DNA from 3 places in the Paenibacillus ottowii genome. Region 2 is predicted to be linked to each of the others. Evidence: predicted binding sites of a transcription regulator. Region 2 holds the regulator's gene; each other region holds the start of a gene.
What was found. Region 2 encodes Rex, which represses fermentation and respiration genes when NADH is low (regulators of the CRP and FNR family bind a similar motif). Its sites were predicted from a motif close to TTGTGAAATATTTCACAA; they were not measured.
Positions count from the first base shown of each region.

Region 1: ACQQ6X_RS21155 (cytochrome ubiquinol oxidase subunit I) is a predicted target of Rex. The motif match lies at 2,055-2,072, and genes of this name have one in related genera.
Region 3: pflB (formate C-acetyltransferase) is a predicted target of Rex. The motif match lies at 4,399-4,416, and genes of this name have one in related genera.

Region 1 is NZ_CP191577.1:4,528,054-4,535,011, forward strand. It holds gene cydB (cytochrome d ubiquinol oxidase subunit II) at 1-591, opposite strand, end outside; gene ACQQ6X_RS21155 (cytochrome ubiquinol oxidase subunit I) at 578-1,984, opposite strand; gene ACQQ6X_RS21160 (response regulator transcription factor) at 2,390-4,039, opposite strand; gene ACQQ6X_RS21165 (cache domain-containing sensor histidine kinase) at 4,032-5,822, opposite strand; gene def (peptide deformylase) at 5,988-6,566, opposite strand; gene ACQQ6X_RS21175 (polysaccharide pyruvyl transferase family protein) at 6,853-6,958, opposite strand, start outside.
Region 2 is NZ_CP191577.1:988,433-995,390, forward strand. It holds gene ACQQ6X_RS04580 (3-hydroxyacyl-CoA dehydrogenase family protein) at 1-769, opposite strand, end outside; gene ACQQ6X_RS04585 (AAA family ATPase) at 906-2,408, opposite strand; gene ACQQ6X_RS04590 (hypothetical protein) at 2,401-2,934, opposite strand; gene ACQQ6X_RS04595 (DUF5590 domain-containing protein) at 3,388-3,912, opposite strand; gene ACQQ6X_RS04600 (amidohydrolase) at 3,950-5,251, opposite strand; gene ACQQ6X_RS04605 (redox-sensing transcriptional repressor Rex) at 5,238-5,891, opposite strand; gene dinG (ATP-dependent DNA helicase DinG) at 5,919-6,958, opposite strand, start outside.
Region 3 is NZ_CP191577.1:1,147,723-1,154,680, forward strand. It holds gene ACQQ6X_RS05430 (copper amine oxidase N-terminal domain-containing protein) at 1-1,061, opposite strand, end outside; gene pflA (pyruvate formate-lyase-activating protein) at 1,291-2,037, opposite strand; gene pflB (formate C-acetyltransferase) at 2,104-4,365, opposite strand; gene adhE (bifunctional acetaldehyde-CoA/alcohol dehydrogenase) at 4,694-6,958, opposite strand, start outside.

The sequences.
Region 1 (6,958 bases), 2.0 Mb from region 2:
GGACGCAATCACACGAGCACGATCCCTTACCTCACCAATCGTCCGCAGAGAAATGAACGTTAGTCCGTGCATAAGGCACATCCCAACCACTGTCAGTCCAACCCATACGGTGTATCCGTTGAATACATCCATAAATCCAGCTTTCAAATTCATGTTTTGCTGAATAGGTACGCCTTTTACCAAAGCCGCAAAGACCATACCAAACAGCATCGGCGGCAGGAAGCTGCCAATCAGGATGCAGGCATCCCACGTTCCTGTCCACCCTTTCCCTTCGGCCTTGCCACGGAACTCAAAGGAGACTCCTCGCAAGATCAAGCCTAGCAAAATAAACACAAATACCAGATAATATCCGCTAAACATCGTTGCATAAAAATGCGGGAAAGCGGCAAACATCGCACCTGCGGCTGTAATCAGCCACACTTCGTTGGCATCCCAAAATGGACCAATTGTATTGATCATCAAACGTTTTTGTTGGTCATTGCGCGGCACTAATCCAGTGGCCATTCCCACGCCAAAATCGAAGCCTTCTAGAAAAAAGAAGCCTGTAAACAGCACAGCGATCAATAAGAACCATAAATCATTTAACGTCAATGCTGTCACCCCCTTGAGCAAATGGATCATGAATTACCGTATGCTGATGCGGCTCCATATCTGGACCTTTACGAGCGGTACGAGCAAACAGGAATGCCAGTACCCCCGTTAAAATGAGATACAGCGATGTAAATGCAATCAGTGAGAACAGCACTTCTCCTGCTACAACGGTAGGTGAAACGGAATCTTTTGTTTGCAGCAAACCAAATACAGTCCACGGCTGGCGTCCCATTTCTGTCATGATCCAGCCCGCGGTATTTCCGATGAATGGGAGAGATATCCCCCACAGCATAAGACGGAAGAACCAACGATGGGAGCCCTCCAATTTTTGTCGAAAACTTAGGTAAGCCCCGTACAGAGCAAGTGCAATCATCGCACATCCCGCCGCAATCATAATGCGGAAGCTCCAGAAGGTCGTACGGACTGGTGGAATATAATTCCCCGGACCATAGGTTTTTACATACTCTGCTTGAAGTTCCTTCATACCAGGCACAGAGCCGGAAAACTTGCTATACGACAGAAAGCTCAGTGCAAACGGAACCTTAATCTCAAAGGTATTTTCCTGCTTATCAGGGTCAATATTTGCAATCACCGTCCAAGGCGCCGGATCGCCGCTGTCTCCCCACAGAGCTTCACTGGCAGCCATTTTCATGGGCTGTGTTTTGATCAAATATTGAGCCTGTCCATGACCAAACAAAGGAATAGCAATCGCACAGATTAATGCAACAATAATGCTTAATTTAAAAGAAGGTTTAAAAAAGTCCATGTTCTTCTTATGCATCAGCTTCCAGGCACTAATACCGGCTACGAGGAAAGCCCCGGTTGCAATGGCAGCAAATATGGTGTGAGGATACTCCCATAAAAGCTGTTCGTTCGTTAACAAGGCAGCGAAATCTTGCATTTCTGCACGTCCATTTACAACCCCATATCCTACAGGACGCTGCATGAAGGAATTGGCAGCCAGAATCCACAAAGCCGAGAGCATCGTACCGATCGCTACCAACCACATACAAATTAGATGGACGCTTTTCGATAATCTTTCCCAGCCGAATACCCATAGACCGATAAAGGTCGATTCCAGGAAAAATGCGAGTAATGCTTCAATGGCTAGCGGTGTACCAAATACATCACCGACAAAACGGGAAAAGTCCGACCAATTCATTCCGAACTGGAACTCCTGCAAAATCCCGGTGACTACCCCTAGCGCGAAATTAATCAGCAGAAATGTTCCCCAGAATTGAGCCATTTTTTTGTACAAGTCTTTTTTCTTGATAACATACATTGTCTCCATAATTGCCACTAACAACGACAATCCAATGGAGATCGGCACATAAACAAAATGAAGAATTGTAGTGGTTGCAAACTGCAACCGTGCCAAATCCAATACGTCCATGATACTGCTCCTCCCCCTGCACTTCTTCTAACAGTGTTTTATAATGTATGTAATCTGAAGCTTTTTACATTTGTGATTGTATTCACATTCTTACATATGAAAACTTCACTTATTTGGGAAATAACTCTCACAGTTAACTTGCATAGTTATCATCGCCCGGCTTCAGAATATCCCCATTATATAGAATTAATTTAAATGAAATAGAATCAAAAATGTGAACATCGTGTCAAAGTTGTGTCATAACGATGTCTTTTCTATGAAAACTACCTAAATTCCATAGTGAATGTGACTTTTTCTATTGATCCACCCTTTTTCATCATATAAAAAAGCCTTTCTTACAGATATCGGAGAACATACCTTCGACAACTGCAAGAGAGACTTTATAATGTTAAACCTAGAAATTGATCAACAGCTATCGGTTCCTCCGTTCTTTTGAACCTGATTACGGTAGGAGGACGGTGACATGCCAACATACTTTTTAAATTTACTATGAAAATAATCTGCATTTGCATATCCCACGCGTCCCGCCACTTGGTGTACCTTAATCCCCTGTGCAAGCAATTCCCTTGCTCGCTCAATCCTCACCTTATCCAGGTAGGCATTAAAGGCTTCGCCTGTATGACTTTTGAACAATTTGCCCAAATATCCACTATTGTAATTGAACATATCTGCCAGTAACTCCAGTCGCAAATTTTCATCATAATGACCATGTATAAAATCTATCATTTGCTTCATGATGATTTCCTTGCCACCTGTGTCAGTCTGACCAATCCACTGCAATACATGCTCAAGCGAGTGATCCACCAGCTCCCCCAATGTTGAATAAGCATATACGTTGGTAATCAAGCTGGAATGGTCCTCCAGCACGGTTCGGCTGTGCTCCTGTCCAGCTGCATACTTGTTGAGTGCCAGTGTGAACGTCTGGGCGAATGCTGCCTTGATTCCAGATTCGGTACGATAAATTTTGGGAAATTGGGCTTCCATTTCCTTAATGACACGGGTCGCGGCTTTACCGTTAGCCATATCCAGCGCATAGTACAGCTTTTCTGCATAACGTATGGGAGCATTCGAGGCTCGATCCGACGCTTCATCCATTTCAGCATGGATTGTCTCCCATTCATGCAGGTCACCGGGGAGCATGACTCTTTCTGCCCGGAACAAAAACGCACGCTCCAACAATCGTAACGCCTGCTCAAAAGATCTGGGAATCTCGCCAAGTATGTCTACCGGAGCACCCGCAGCTCCATAAATTTCAGTTACCCACGGTTTTAGCTCCTGTCGCCATACAGCCAGCAGCTGAACAGCATCTTCCTCTGTTTTTAACATGGCGGGGAGCAGCAGACCCGTATATATTCCAGCCTCAAACACAATGCCTCTACCCTGTTCACGACACAATTCCGCTAGCCGCTGCTTGGCTGCGAGCTGCCGGGATTGCCGATCCCAGTCAGGTATACGCATATCCAGCAGAACCACCTGATAGCTGCTCCAGTCCAATGCGGGTAACGCTGGCTGTTGTCCGTATTTTCCACCTCCGCTTTGTTGTTCAGCTTGCTCGGATGCACTCTGGCTAGGTTCGACAGCATCGCGAGCATGTTCTCCATGAACCGGAAACAGCAATGCTTCAATCCAATCGCGCTCATGCGAAGTCGGACTTCCCCACTTTCCATCTCCCTTTTCATTCTCAATGTTTTGCCGTACCCGTTTGAGCTCTAATGTCATTTCTTCCTCATCAACGGGCTTCAACAGATAACCATCCACCCCGAATCCCATGGCTTGCCTTGCATAATCAAAGTCTGCGTATCCGCTCAAAATCAGGAAGTGAAACGGCTCCCCGTTCATTTGACGTATGTTTTGTATCACCTCCAGTCCACTCATCCCAGGCATACGAATATCTACAATGACCAGTTCCGGTCGATGTTCTCCGAACTTCTCCAGCGCCTCGCGCCCGTTCCCTGCTGTATCGACGATGTGGAAGCCACAATCCCCCCAGTCAATAATGGAAGACAATCCTTCGCGAATCGCAGGCTCATCATCTACAATCATCGCTTTATACATTCGACGCTTCCTCCCTTGGAATGGAAAAGTATACGGATGTTCCTACTTGTAATGCGCTTTCAATATGCAGACCATAACGTTCCCCATACATTAATGTCAGACGTTGATGTACATTACGCAGACCAATACTGCTCCCTTCCGGCTCCTCCGTACCTGTAATCCGAGCCAATAGACGGGTCAGTTGCTCTGCTTCCATGCCAATTCCATTATCAGCAACTTTAATTTGCAGCTCTCTTCGTTCTATCGTGATATCTACCTTCACAGTAACGGGCTCTTCCTTATTTTCCAGGCCATGAATGACTGCATTTTCCACCAGCGGTTGTATAATTAAGGGAGGAATCGACATGTCCTTCGCGCTTTCTTCCAAATTCACTTCATAGATCAAGCGATTTCCAAACCTGAACTGCTGAATCTGCAAATAGGATCGCACCATATCCAGTTCCTGTAATACGGTTGTTTTACCACTACCAATCTCCAGATTCCTACGCATCAGCCTGCCAAGCAAACGTACTGTCGTTGCAATCTCCGCTTCTCCATTCAGATGTGCTTTCATTCGGATGGATTCTAACGCATTAAACAGAAAGTGCGGATTAATTTGGCTTGCCATCATTTTTAGCTTGATATCCTTTTGCGCCAATTCAAGCTTGTTGTTGTGCTCACTCGTCTCATAGACCTGGGCCATAAGCTGGCGGATACTGCTCACCATGTAGTTGAAACGGCGGGATAAATCACCGATCTCATCCCTTCCCTCCACACTTGATACCACATGAAAATCACCCGCAGCTACCTTACCCAACTCATAGCTCAGCCGCTGAAGCCGTTTGGTAATAAGCCAGGAAATGATGGTAATGAGAATCAACGCCATGATCAGTACCGCTAGAACACATAATGCACCGATCAGGCTGACCCGGTTCGCCCCCTGCACGATATGTTCTGTCGAAAACACCGAAATAATTGTGAATCCGCTCACACTTGAAGTTGGCAGCAGCTCATCCACAATAATGTTCGAGGGCGTTCCGTTAACTTTTGCTTCATATATACCCTTACCTGCACGCTGGACATCAAAGCCTAAATGTAAATCGGTCAATGTCTGACCTACCGACTGCGGATGGGTAGCTGCGACTACTATCCCGTTATGATCCGCAATCAATGTTTCAAAGGGCTCTTTGCTCAGCATATAATTCAACTCGGTCTGACTCAGCGCAATCATCAGGACTCCCTTGGAATTGTATTCGGGAAAAGGAATTTGCCGTACCAGGCTGAGGCGATTAACCGGGTTATCCTCCTTATCCTGAATGTAAAACCAGTTAATCGCCGTCCCCTTCAAAGCCGCCTGGAACCACGGCTGCCGCTCAATGTTGGCGTCCACAGGAATAAACTCCAGATTGTTGACTATGGTCGGATTGTACGAATAGAAGCGAATGGTAGCAACCTCTCTATATTGCTGGGTGTACTCATTAAAATCCTTGTATTGATGGTAGGCATTCATAAGCTCCACCATGCCGGAATAACGATGGTTTGCCATTTCCCTCAGCCTTTTATCGAACATGAGCCCGTTTGAAATATCCGTTGGCACCCGCAATAAATTTGCCGTCTGGCTCTTAATTTTCTCCACATTATTTACCGTCTGGGCAATCGCACTGTCCAGTGCCTGCGCTCGCAAATAAAAAGTAACGCAGCCGCCAACCACCAGCACGGGGATCATGACAATCAGTACATAGGAGAAGAGCAGCTTATTCCGCATACGCATATTATTCATCAGATGCCGTACTCCACGATACATGCCATCCCTCCCACAAGATAAGCGCTTACATTTTGTTCGTTCTCAATAGCCTTTATCACGGCTTACATGTTTTCAATTTTAAAGCTTCACAACATTTAGTTCCATGTTTTCTTGCAAAATAAAAAGGTGGTGAACGGAGTCACCACACTTTACAGACACGAACGATTAACGTACACAAGGTTCGATATGCACTCCCTGTGGCAGCTTATGAGGATCTTCCGGGTTGATACGGTCATAGAACATAATCCCATCCAGATGGTCCATTTCATGCTGTACTACAATTGCTGCATAGCCCTTAAACGTTAACAGCTCCTGAGTTCCGTCCGGTAAAATGGCCTTGATGCGAATCTTCTCGTACCGCGGGACATATCCGGGGATGTACCGATCTACAGACAGGCATCCCTCGCCCTGTTCCAAATAAATCATGGATGTAGAGTGGCTGACCAGCTTTGGATTAAACAGGGCATATTCTACCGTTTGGTCCCCATCTTCATAGTAGATAGCACACATTCTTTTATTCAACCCAACCTGGTTGGCAGATAGCCCTACGCCCGGGCGCAAGTCATAGCGGGTGGCCAGCTCTTCATTTTGGCTATTTTTCAGATAATCCAGCATCCACTGCATCTGTTGAAGATCCTCTTCAGACAGCGGCAGACATACCGGATCAACCTTTGTGCGCAAAATCGGCTCCCCTTCACGCACAATATCCTTCGTGAGAAGCATGTCTATCGATTGATTGCTCATTCGTCAGCCTCGATTCATTTAAATAAATATACGATCATGTGATGTACAGCAAAAGTCGGAGAATTCCCCGCTTTTCTGCAAGTTTTATCCCATAAATTATATCTATTCATGAAATGAATTGTCAAAATAGAGCGAAAATATCCTCTCTTATATATTAAGTCATTAAATATTCATTGGCTTAATTGTTTATCTAATTAATTCATATGAATACTCTATGCTGCACTGAACCAAAAACCTCCTAAACCAATGAAGTGTTCAGGAGGTTGTTAGAGGGCTTTTCCCGCGATTAAGACGGTTGCTCTAATGCATCAGGGGTTTCACTGAACAGCTTCGCCTTTGGATTCGGCTGTGTCCAGGTATTATAATATTGCGAATTCTTGCCGTAAGAGTTA
Region 2 (6,958 bases):
ATTTCAGTTCGCCAAATTCACGGAACATCCGCTCCAAAGCGGCCAGAACGGAATCCAAACCAAAGCGGTCAGCCATTTCCAAAGGACCGTTTTGGAAGTTGTAGCCGATGCGCATAGCATCGTCGATATCTTCCGCAGAAGCTACACCCTCTTGAAGTACATGAGCCGCTTCGTTAATCAGGAGGCAGATAATCCGGCTAGTTACAAAGCCAGGAGATTCATAAATCATGACTCCTTTTTTCTCCACGATTTCTTCCACGAACATTTTAGTGTTTTCAAATGTTTCGTCTGAAGTTTTCAAACCACGAATAATTTCCACAAGATCAATACGGGATACTGGATAAATAAAGTGCATACCAATAACACGCTCTGGATACTTGGTCGAGCTAGCAAGCTCGGTCAGGCTCAGCGTGGATGTATTACTTGCAAGAATAATATTGCTTGGACACACATGATCCAGCTCTTGGAAAACAGCTTTCTTCTCGTCCAGATTCTCTGTAATGGTTTCAATCACCATGTCACAGCTAGCAAGCTCCGCTAGATGGGATACTTTTTCAATACGAGATAGAATTAATTTTTTCTCTGCTTGGGTAATTGCCCATTTTTCGAGTTGCTTATCTAGACTTGTTTCAATCATATTATAAGCGTAGTCTAGTTTCTCTGGTGTCTGCTCTACTAGCAGAACATCGATTCCTTTGGACGCGAGCATTTCAGAAATACCCTGTCCCATGGTGCCGCCGCCAATGACGCCGATTTTTTTAAATTGCATGGTTCTTAACTCCACCCTTTCCTGGTCACTCTCATATATTGTATCCTTCTTTGTCGAAAAATACATGTTTATGTCCCAATAGATAATAATATCTTAGCACGGACTAAAAGTAAAAAAAAATAACCAGCATAAAAAATTATGCTGGTAATAAAGCATTTTCACTAAATTGACATCTAAATTGATCTCCAGACAGAGTTTCTTCCTTCATCAGGATATCAAGAGAATTGTCGAACACAGGACGGTGCTTTTCCAACAACTCCAAAGTCCGGTTATGCAGGTCATTCATAATCTCGCCATTTTCCCGCATAAGTTCTTCTTTTGTAACCATTTCCATGTTAATAATTCCAAGAGAAGTCAAACCGGAAGTCATCATCGTATGAACGATGTTCAGTGCCTGCTCAAAATCATTACTTGAACCAGTACTCCGGCCCCCGTAGTACATTTCTTCAGCCGTAGCCCCTGCGAGCGAGATCATAATCTGCTCCTCAAGGTACTGCTTCGTATATAAATAATGCTCCTGCTGTGGATTGTGACGCACATAACCAAGCGCTTTCCCACGCGGGCTCAGTGCTACTTGACTCACGCTACCAGGGCGTACAATTTCAGCCATAATAGCATGTCCCAATTCGTGAATCGCTACACGCTTTTTCTCTTCCAGTGTCGATTCACGGTCTGTTTTTTCACCCATCATCACCTTGTCAATCGCCATAGACAGATGACGCTGCGCAATCATTTGCTGATCCTGTCTCATGGCATAAATTGCTGCTTCATTCATGACGCTCTCAAGCTGCGCACCGGAAAAACCGTAGGACTCCTCGGCGATTTTATCCAAATTAGCATCTTCCTGGATCGGTTTGTTTTTGGCATGAATTTTAAGGATATGAAGACGGCCTTTCTTATCAGGCAAATCTACTTGAATATGACGGTCAAAACGTCCTGGGCGCGTTAAGGCGCTGTCCAGCATTTCTTTACGGTTCGTTGCCGCAATGAGCAATATCCGCGGTGTATCTGCCGAATAAATGCCATCCATTTCTGTCAGCAACTGATTCAGAGTCTGATCATATTCTCGTTGCTGTCCACCCTCACGCTTACCGCCAATAACATCAATCTCGTCAATAAAAATAATTGCATTTTCCTTCTTTTCCTTGGCTGCACGAGTGCGAGCCTCCCGAAACAATTCACGGACACGACCTGCGCCGACACCCACGTACATTTCAACAAATTCACTGCCTGAAGCTGCAACAAACACAGAGTTGGTATAATGTGCAGCTGCTTTCGCCATAAGCGTTTTTCCTGTTCCCGGAGGGCCTGTGAGCAAAACACCTTTTAATGGACGAATGCCAAACTTGGAAATTTCATCATGTCGATTCAAAAAGTCCAAAGCTTCACGCAATTCCTGTTTTGCGCTTTCTTGACCACCAATTTCCTCAAAAGTCAGCTTGTCCGGACCATTTTTTTTACGTTTACGCTCTTGCCCGGCACCTACGGCCAAGCCGCCACGCGCATGCATGAGCATTAACAAGCCGCTGAGCATCACGCCCGCAACCAGCAGAGGGATAATATTTACCCCTATAAAAACGAGAAATATAATGGTCACCGGTATAATACCGATTAATATTTCCTTGATCCATCTAGGCATTAGGCCATACCCCCATTTGCTGAGATTGACGTGGCAAAACGATAAACTTTGTCGCATTGCCTTCACTGAGTCGGATATAGACATTGTTCGAATCCATATCGGTATCAGCCTTGATCCCTGCCTTTTTCTTTTTCATCTGCTCAACTGTAGATGAAATTTGAGTATACTTTTTATTTTCCATCGCTTCGGCTACAGGAAACATAGCTTCAGACCACCATTGATTCAGTGATGAATTGGAATGATCTGCGATATCCAGGTTAATCGAGCGGCTGCCAATGATGGACTGCCCTTTTTGCTTAACCACATCGACCAACCCGGCCACATCCGCCTGCGGTTTGAGATCAAGTTTCAAGACGACCTGATCCTGTTTAATATCTATTTGAGCGCTTTTCACGCCTGGATATTGAGTTACCAGTTTTTCCAGAGGACTTTGCATTGTAACCTGACGATAAATGAACCATCCCCCAAATAACAACAAGGCTGCCAAAACGGCCGCCACAACAATAGGAACTGCACGTAACTTCAAACAACATCCTCCTCTCAAAATGTAAAACCCACGAAGAAACGGGACGAATGTCAACAAACAACCAAATTGCATGATCTTAAAGCGATCAGCAACTTATTTATCTATCATATTTGTCTATCACTTATAAAATATAGTATATCATAACGTGAATCTAATATCGAAGGCAATGTGTGGAGGAGTTGTGAGAAGGCAAAATCATTGGTTATGGGTGGAAGCCGATGTCTTAGCAGAAAAGTTAGCTAGGTATGGATGCTTCGCTGGCTTAAAGCCCAGCTTTGTAACGCAGCAAGAAAAAGACGTAAATACGAATCACATCGTATTTACGTCTTTTTCTTCATTTCAATCATTCCAAGCTATATAGTCTGAGTATAAAAGTTACCTTCGCGCAGCGCGGTGTCTGTTCCCTCCTACCTCAACACTTCCAAACCACCATTCTCCATTCTTAACATCACGCTAGTAATTCGGCAAAGTATACTTTATCCCTGTCGATCCCCCATCAGAGAAGCGATAGAAGGTATAGTTATGATGGCTTCCATCATCATAAAACAGTTGCCATACATATTCGCCATTGAACACACTCGGTTGGAGCCTCACAATTTTCACATTAGGAAGTTGCTGCTGGATAATCGCCGTCATTTTTTGTTCGTCGACTCCGTTTTTCAACAGCTCAGTATGAACACCTTTTGGATCTGTAGCAGGGATGTTAGGTTGCCCCTCCATTTTTTGAAAGGGAACCCACACCATTATATCTTCATTCTGTGCGTTTTTTCCTTCAACTACCCAATATATCTGATCCCATACAGACTTCCATGTCTGAGTCGTGCTAACCAGACCACCCACTTGCTTGGCCTTAATGATAGCGGCATTTTTCTCAGCCACCTGGTCTTGAGTAACGTAGGAATAATACCAGAAAATGCTGACCAGGATCAGTATTACGGCCAAAATGGCGACCGCTATCCATTTTTTCTTATTTTTCAAACCTGTGCTTCCTCTCTAAGGGGATGTGACACCTGAATTAGCGCGACAGCAGCCCTTCAAAGGCGGCTTGTGCCTCATGTTTGATACGTTCCTCGTCCATCGTCAGGCATTCGCCATTTTTCACAACCTGACGGCCGTCTACCCATACATGAGCCACGTCTTTGGCACTTGCAGAGTATACGGCATGGGAAATAAGATCTGTACGCGGCAAGAAATGAGCCTGATTCAGATCTAACGCGATAAAGTCAGCCTTGTTGCCTGCTGCCAGCGCTCCTACCTCTTTTAAACCAATCGACTTTGCGCCATATTCTGTTGCCAGAAGCAGTGCTTCATTGGCAGGAACTGCCGTAGGGTCGCCAGATACTCCCTTGTGAATCAGTGCTGCCAGACGCATTTCCTCGAACATATCCAGGTTATTATTGCTGGCAGGACCATCTGTTCCAAGAGAAACGGTCACTCCTGCACGCAGCAGTTCAGGCACTCTTGCTACGCCGCTTGCCAGCTTCAAGTTGCTGCCTGGATTATGGGAGACCGCCACACCTCGTTCTGCTAATAAGGCAATTTCTTCGTCGTTCAAGTGAACGCCGTGGGCAACCAAGGCAGGACGAGAGAAAAAGCCAAGCTTATCTAAATGTGCAACTGGACGCAAACCGTAATCACGAACGTTTTGCTCAACTTCGGCGATCGTCTCGGACATGTGCGTATGCAATGGTAAATCGAGATCATGTGCAGCTTGAACGAATTTCTCGATAAACGCAGGCGGACATGTGTACGGGGCATGCGGCGACATCATGGTTGTGATACGACCGTCTGCTTTACCATGCCAGTTGCGCGCAAAAGTTACGGCCTCAGCCAGCTTGATCCGCTGTTCTTCTTCTGAGCATAGCCCAATTGCTCCACGCATCAGACTTGCACGAATGCCAGACTCTTCAGCTACACGAGCCACCTCATCCATATGGTCGTACATATCCAGGAAAGTCGTGGTTCCACCTTTCAGCATTTCTAACACTGACAAAGATGTTCCCCAGTACACATCTGTAGATGTAAACTTGGCCTCCATAGGCCACATTTTTTCCTGCAGCCACACTTGAAGGGCCAGGTCATCTCCATACCCTCGCAGCAGAGACATCGCCGCATGACCATGAGTATTCACCAGTCCAGGTAAGAACAATAGCCCCTTACCGTCGATTGTTTCCGTCTCTTCCTCACCAGCAGGCAAAGTCTCGCCAATGTAAGTAATGCGGCTATCCTCCACAATCATAAAACCATGGATTACCCCCGCTTCGGCTCCATTTACGGCAAAAGACCCGTTTTTAATTACCCATTTATTCACTGTCATATTGTGCTTCTTCCTTTCCATCCTCCAAATAATACGCGAGGCTAAGCAAATCAGTTGTAAAGTCTGTGGCATGTATCCGAATGTTAGCTGGTGCCTTGAGAATGATAGGGGCAAAGTTCAAAATCGCTCCAATTCCACTCTCAATGAGCCTGTCAGCTACCTGCTGTGCCTCAAAATCAGGCACAGTAATAATCCCGATTCGAATATTTTTTTCCTTCACAGTTGCTTCCAGTTCATCCATCGACTGAACGACTAAGGTATTGATTTTGGTCCCAACCTTATCTGGAAACGAATCAAACACCGCCACAATCTTCATATTGTCTTTTAAATAAGCGTTATAGTTCGAAAGGGCTTGACCCAGATTACCCGCTCCGACCAACACTACATTAATTTGCTGGTCGATTTTCAGGATATGGCGTATTTTCTCAATTAGATAAGAAACATCATAACCGATACCCTTCCGGCCAAAATCGCCAAAATAGGCCAGATCTTTACGGATTTGGGCCGGATTCAAATCCAGCCTCTGCCCCAGCTCTTGAGAAGAGACCGTAGCCACTTCCCGTTTGTGCAGTGCATTCAGATAACGTAAATATACGGGTAATCTCCGTACGACAGCCTCTGAAATTTTATCTGATTTCATACTTGCTCCCCCTAATTGTAACGGACTTTAGGTGTCCGTCCGTTGTGCCTCTGTCTCCGGGGCGGATTGGAGCCATTCCGCAATGCGTGGCACCATTTGCTCAGATGGCATATGCTCCATTTTTGGTCCCGGCAACGAGTACAAAAAGTGCTTTCCGTAATAGGATTCGATCACACGTGTATCGTAGACAATGACGACTCCGTGGTCGCTCGCTGTACGTACCAACCGACCAAATCCCTGTTTGAAACGGATCACTGCCTGTGGTACAGACAGCTTCATGAATGGATTCTTCTTCTGCTGCTGGAGCAACTCGCTTTTTGCCTCCAGTAACGGGTGATTGGGCGGTTGAAACGGCAAGCGAACGATGGCCAGGCAAGTGAGTGCCTTCCCTGGAATATCGACGCCTTCCCAGAAGCTGCTGGTACCCAGCAGTACGGAAGCTTTGGCTTCCTGAAACCGGCGGGTTAGCTTGCTGCGGCTTCCACTGTCCACACCTTGTCCTAACACGGTGATATCACTGGATGCCAGCGCTTCTTTGAGCGGCTCATACACTTGCCGGAGCATCCGATAGGAAGTAAACAGAACAAGCATTCTCCCCCGCGTTGCCTGAGCAGTCGCCCCTAGAGAGCTAACGAGCATCTCTACAAAGTGTGCATCCCCTACACTGCCCTTCACACTCGGAAAATCCCGCGGAATGACCAGCAACACCTGATCCCTGTAATTAAAAGGGGATGGGAGCTGAGAAGTCATTAATCGTCCTTGATCCGCAGCCTCCTGCAAGCCGAGTTGCTCGGTCATGTACTGAAACGACTTATCTACCGATAAAGTAGCAGATGTCAGAATAATACTTCTTTTTTTGTCAAAAAACATTTCTTTCAACTGACGGCTCACATCGACGGGCACCGCATAAAATTGCAATGACTTACTACGGAATTGCCCACTCGCTTCAAGCCAGTATACGGTTGTTTCATCATCGAGTCGTATAAAGAAACGTAAATTTTCCTTAATTCCCGCCAAATCCTTAAACAGACCCGTGATATCTGTAATGAGACTATCTGCCGCATAAT
Region 3 (6,958 bases), 160 kb from region 2:
GTAATAGCATTCTCATCATCAGTACTCAGGTCGGTAATAGTGATTTTTTCACCCATCTTGTACTCTTTTTTATCCGTTGTAAACAGAGCCACTGGCGGCTGATTTGGTGGTCTTACTGTAATTGTTACTGAGTAAGGATCACTCCAGTTTCCAGCAGAGTCAAGAACGGAATAGGTAACTACATATGTACCCGGCTCCTGAAATACGTCCTGCTTCCCTTCCCAACGCTGGTTCACAATCGGAAGACCTGTGGGAGAAGATTCCTTGGTCAAATACGTAACTTGGGTTTCACCTGCATAGATATCCTTTTGTTGAACCGTGAAAGAAGCTTTTGGTTTCTGATTCAAATCCATGATAACTTGTTTAGTCGTATTATTCACAGTATAAGGAATATTTAAGGCCTGTGTAATTGAGGTCAACGGCACCATAAATACGTTCTTTTGCTGGAAAGCCGGCCCCTTCATTTGTCTAGCCTCACCATTAACCGTATAAACCTTGCTGTCTGTTTTGAAGCGCAGAACATTTGTTCCTTGGGTGATTACAGTTTCTTTGGTGGCTGTGTCATAACTAAACTGCAATCCGACACGGCTGACAAGAGAACGAATAGCTACATAGGAAACTCCGTCCTTGACGGTCATCGGCTGAGTTGCCGTATATACCTGTCCGTTTTGTTCCATTTTAGCACTGTTCAAATACAAAATCAGTTGATTCGCATTCATGGATGTAGGAGCTCCACCAGGATTGGTGATTGTTCCGTCTCCACTGTATACATCATTAGTTACGTTCGATCCGTTAGTGGTATCTGTAGGCAGACCAGTCATTGGATCATTGGATACACCTGTGTTACCAGATGTTACCGTATTATTGGTTGTGCTTGTTCCACCTTGATCTCCAGTACTATTCTGACCGCCGGAATCAGCGACATTGGTCTGAGCCTGCTGTGCGTTAACCGAATCGGTGGATTGAACAGTTGTTGATGCTGCTTCTGCTCCTACAGGGGCTACTGCGGCCACCTGAGCTACCGCCAGGGCGGTGAGCATGGTCCATTTCTTGAAATTCATTGTCTGTCTCCTTCTATCCCCAAATTATTATCATTCCCGTGAAAAGTCATACTATTAGACGCGACAGCTGCTAAAAAGTTTCAGGAAATTTTGACGATCATGAAAAAAAGGGAACTTTCCCCTGTGACTGCAAAAATTCAACAACAAAAAACCGCCGTCCATCTGATCTGATGTGGCGGCGGCTTCACAATCTGAAAGTAGTTCTGACCCATTTGCTTTTTGATGGACGTTAGGTAGCGTTTGTTCCTGCAGTCTCTAGACGGCCTTCCTCAATAAGTCGGTAAGCACGTTGAACTTCTTTATCTGTTGGAGACGGAACTCCCTCCAGCGGATATGCCTTACCGAGCATTTCCCATTTATAAACACCCATTTGATGGTAAGGTAAAATTTCGAATTTCTCGACTCCGTTCAGCGTTCCAATGAACCGTCCCAAATTGAGTAGATCTTGCTCGTCGTCATGAATACCTGGTACAAATACGTGTCTAATCCACATTTTGCGCCCTTGCTCAGACAACCAGCGGGCCGTACTTAACATACGGTCGTTGGATTTGCCTGTAAGCTTAATATGCTTATCGTTATCGATGTGCTTAATATCCAGTAACACCAAGTCCGTTACATCCAGCAGATCATGGATGCGGGCCGCATCATTAAAGCCGTTACTGTCCAATGTCGTGTGCAAATTCCAGCGACGCTTCACTTCCCTGAACAGCTCTGCTACAAAATGAGCTTGCAGTGTCGGTTCTCCACCGGATACGGTTAATCCGCCTCCCGAAGAGCGGTAATAGGCTAAATACGGCTCAATCTCAGCCAATACTTCTTCTAGCGTCATCGGATTACCTTCATTCAAGGCCCAAGTGTCTGGATTATGACAATATTGACATTTCAACAAGCATCCTTGCATAAAGAGCACGAAGCGGATGCCGGGACCATCGACGGTCCCGAAGGTTTCCAATGAGTGTATGTGACCTTTCAACATGTTGCATCATCCTTCCCGCATCCGCTATGCGTGCGTCATTGTAATATTGGGTATTGTAAAACTTGTTTACATTGTACCGTGGAAAGTACGGTTAATAACATCCAATTGTTGCTCACGAGTCAGCTTGATAAAGTTAACGGCATAGCCGGAAACACGAATCGTAAGTTGTGGATAGTTTTCTGGGTGTTCCATTGCATCCAATAGTTGTTCACGAGCAAACACATTGACATTCAGATGATGCGCGTGGCTTCCAAAGTAGCCATCCATCATTGAAACAAGGTTTGTTTTGCGTGTTTCTTCCTCTTTACCCAGTGCTTTAGGCACAATGGAGAAGGTGTTGGAGATACCATCCAGGCTGTGTTCATATGGCAATTTGGCTACAGAACTCAGAGATGCCAAAGCGCCTTTTTTGTCACGACCATGCATTGGGTTTGCGCCTGGTGCGAACGGTTCGCCTGCTTTACGTCCATCAGGTGTTGTACCTGTTTTCTTACCGTACACCACGTTGGAAGTAATGGTCAGTACGGATTGAGTAGGAACCGCATTACGATAAGCTTTATGCTTGCGAATCATGCTCATGAAAGTTTCTACCAATTCTACAGCGATAGTATCTACGCGGTCATCGTTGTTACCGTAGCAAGGATATTCGCCTTGGATTTCAAAATCGACAGCAATTCCTTTTTCGTTACGGATTGGTTTAACTTTTGCATATTTAATGGCGCTCAAGGAGTCAGTCGCAACTGATAGACCCGCAATACCACAAGCCATGGTACGAAGAATATCACGGTCATGCAACGCCATTTCAATGCGTTCGTAGCTATATTTATCATGCATATAGTGAATAACATTCAAAGTGTTCATGTACAGTTTTGCCAGCCATTCCATCATAGGTTTGAAACGGCTCAACACTTCTTCGTAATCCAGCACTTCACTTGTAATAGCAGGGAACTCAGGTCCTACTTGAACGCCAGATTTTTCATCCTTACCGCCATTAATGGCGTACAACAGAGCTTTTGCCAAGTTGGCACGAGCCCCAAAGAATTGCATTTGTTTACCGATTCTCATAGCGGATACACAACAAGCAATACCATAATCATCGCCATAGATTGGACGCATCAGATCGTCATTTTCATATTGAATGGAGCTAGTTTCAATAGAAACTTTTGCACAATATTTCTTAAAGCCTTCAGGCAACTTTTCTGACCACAGTACAGTCAAGTTAGGTTCTGGAGCAGGCCCTAAGTTGTACAGTGTGTGTAAGAAGCGGAAGCTGTTTTTGGTAACACGAGTTTCTCCAGTGACAGACATACCACCGATGGATTCTGTTACCCAAGTTGGGTCACCACTGAACAGTTCGTTGTAATCAGGTGTACGCAGGAACTTAACAATACGCAGTTTCATAACAAAATGGTCGACCAGTTCCTGAGCTTGTTCTTCGTTCAGTGCACCTTCCTCAAGATCACGTTGTGTATAAATATCAAGGAATGAAGATACACGTCCCAAGGACATTGCTGCACCATTTTGTTCTTTAATCGCTGCCAGATATCCGAAATATACCCATTGGAAAGCTTCTTTTGCATTGTTAGCTGGTTTGGAGATATCGAAACCATGGTCAGCAGCCATTTGTTTCAATTCATTCAAAGCACGAATTTGTTCGGAAATTTCCTCACGCAGACGAATTACGTCTTCTTCCATGGAATCAACTTCAAGGCTCTTCAATTGAAGTTTTTTATCTTGGATCAAGAAGTCTGCACCATACAGAGCTACGCGACGATAGTCACCGATGATACGACCACGGCCGTATGCATCTGGCAGACCAGTAATGATACCAGCTCTACGAGCCGCTCTCATTTCATCTGTATAAGCGTCAAATACACCTTGGTTGTGCGTTTTACGAATATGAGTGAAAATGTCTACAATGCTTTGTGGCACTTCAAAACCATAGGCTTTGCAAGCATCGATCATCATCCGGATTCCACCGAACGGTTGCAAGGAACGTTTGAATGGAGCATCTGTTTGTACACCGACAATTTGTTCTTTGTCCTTGTCCAAGTAGCCTGGTTTATGTGAAATAATGGTGGATGGCGTATTTACGTCTACATCAAGCACACCGCCGTTTGCCAACTCTTTTTTAGTAAGGTCAGATACAATTTCCCACAGTGCAGTTGTGTTGGCAGTAGGGCCAACCAAAAATTCTTCATTGCCAACATAAGGTGAGATATTGGTTTCAATAAAATCGTTGACGTTAACTTCTCTAGTCCATTTTCCTTTTTTAAAACCTCTCCAGCCAGATTGTTGCTCTTGTAATTCTCTCTCAATCACCGACATGTAAATCCCTCCAAATTGTTTGGTCTTCCGGACTTGTGATTTTTTTCACGTTAAAACTATTTCTTGAGCCCGGCCTTTTCACCGATGCCTTACGCTCAGTGTCGGGACCTTTCTTACACTCTTATTGTAGAATAATGATAGAGTGTAGTATGTGATAAAAATCACATTATGAGTGATTTTTATCACTTTATTTTCCCTAGCTTCACGCTTATATCTATAGCCTAGCCGTTCACCTCCCTTCCCAAACCAACAGGCTCTCTATATAGAGAGCCTGCATCGGTTTTGTACGGGAAAATGCTCTGTTACAAGCCTCTTCTTACCTATTATATTATTGGTCGAAGCGTCCGTAGAAGGCGTTGCGGTATACATCAGCCAATTCAGTAACCAGCGGCAGCTTTGGATTCGCAGTTGTACATTGATCCTCAAAAGCACGGTCAGCCAGATAATCTACACGTGATTCAAAATCTTTCGGATCGAAACCAAGTTGTTGGAACGATTCCTCGATACCGAGTGTTTTGTTCAACTTACGAATCGCATCGATCAGGCTGTTAACCCCTTCTTCAGTGGTACGTGCAGGCAGTCCAAGTATGCGTGCAATTTCTGCATAACGCTCATCTGCAACAAAGTGCGAATATTTAGGGAACGAAGCAAATTTTGTCGGTTTTTTCGCATTGTAGCGAATAACGTGCGGCAGCAAGATAGCATTCGTGCGACCGTGAGCCGTATGGTATTGTCCGCCCCATTTATGTGCAAGACTGTGGTTAATACCCAAGAATGCATTAGCAAACGCCATACCTGCAAGTGTAGAAGCATTGTGCATTTTTTCGCGAGCCAACTTGTCGCCGATCAGAGCCGATTGCTCCAAGTATTGGAATACGAGCTGAATCGCTTTAATTGCCAGACCGTCTGTGTAATCATTAGCCATTACAGACACGTAAGCCTCGATCGCATGTGTCAGAACGTCCATACCAGTATCCGCTACAGCTGTTTTAGGCAGCGAATATACAAATTCAGGGTCAATAATTGCCACATCAGGAGTCAACTCATAGTCAGCCAGTGGGTATTTGGTGTTACCCAGGTTTTTGTCTGTAATTACTGCAAACGATGTAACTTCCGAACCTGTACCCGAGGTTGTAGGGATAGCTACAAATTGTGCTTTTTGTCCCAGACGTGGGTACTTGTAAATCCGTTTACGGATATCCATGAATTTTTGTTTCAAGTTATTGAAATCAGTATCTGGATATTCATAGAACAGCCACATGCCTTTAGCTGCATCCATTGGCGAACCGCCACCCAGTGCGATGATGCAATCCGGTTGGAAGCGTCTCATCATTTCAGTACCGCGTTCTACGGTAACTGTCGATGGATCTGGTTCAACTTCAGAGAACACTTCAATCGCTACTGGTGTTTGACGCTGATGCAAATAATGAATAACGCGATCCACATATCCGAGTTTCACCATCATAGGGTCAGTAATAATGGCTACACGTGTGATATCAGGCATTTTAGCAAGATATTGTGTCGAATTTTTCTCAAAATAGATTTTGGAAGGTACTTTGAACCATTGCATATTCACCGTCCGTTTCGCCACCCTTTTCACATTAATCAAGTTAACTGCCGATACGTTCGACGAAGTCGAGTTACGACCGTACGAGCCGCAACCAAGTGTCAACGAAGGAAGGTTGGTGTTGTAAATATCACCGATTGCACCATGTGTGGAAGGTGCATTTACAATGATACGTCCTGTTTGCAAACGGTTTGCGAACCGAGCAATAACGTCCTCATCTTGCGAATGGATAGCTGACGAGTGACCCATACCGCCGAATTCTACGACTTCAGCAGCACGTTGGATACCTTGCTCTGCATTTTTTACTTTGTAGCAAGCCAATACTGGACTCAATTTTTCCGCAGACAATGGGTATTTGGTTCCTACCCCTTCAATTTCAGCGACCAAAATCTTTGTTCCTGCTGGGACTGTAATGCCGCTCATTTCAGCAATTTTTACAGCAGATTGTCCGACGATGGCCGGGTTCACTGCACATTTTTCTACATTCATAGCTCCTTGAGTGAGCTTAGCTGCTTCTTCTTTATTTACAAAGTAGCAACCATTAGCAATCATCAATTTTTTCACTTGCTCGAAGATTGGCTCTTCGATAATTACAGCTTGCTCCGAAGCACAGATCATACCGTTATCAAAAGATTTGGAAAGGATAAGATCGTTCACAGCTTGCTTGATATCGGCTGTTTTTTCAATAAAGCAAGGTACGTTACCAGGACCTACGCCTAATGCAGGTTTACCACAACTATATGCTGCCTTAACCATGCCTGATCCACCAGTTGCCAAAATCAATGCTACATCAGGGTGGTTCATCAGTACATTTGTTTTATCCATCGAAGGTGCTTCAATCCATTGGATGCAATCAGCTGGAGCACCATGTTTAACAGCTGCTTCAAGCAGGATACGGGCTGCTTCAGCACTACACGATTGAGCAGATGGATGGAAGCCGAAAATGATTGGGTTACGTGTTTTAATGGCAATTAACGCTTTGAACATTGTAGTTGAAGTCGGGTTTGTCACTGGAGTGATCCCCAT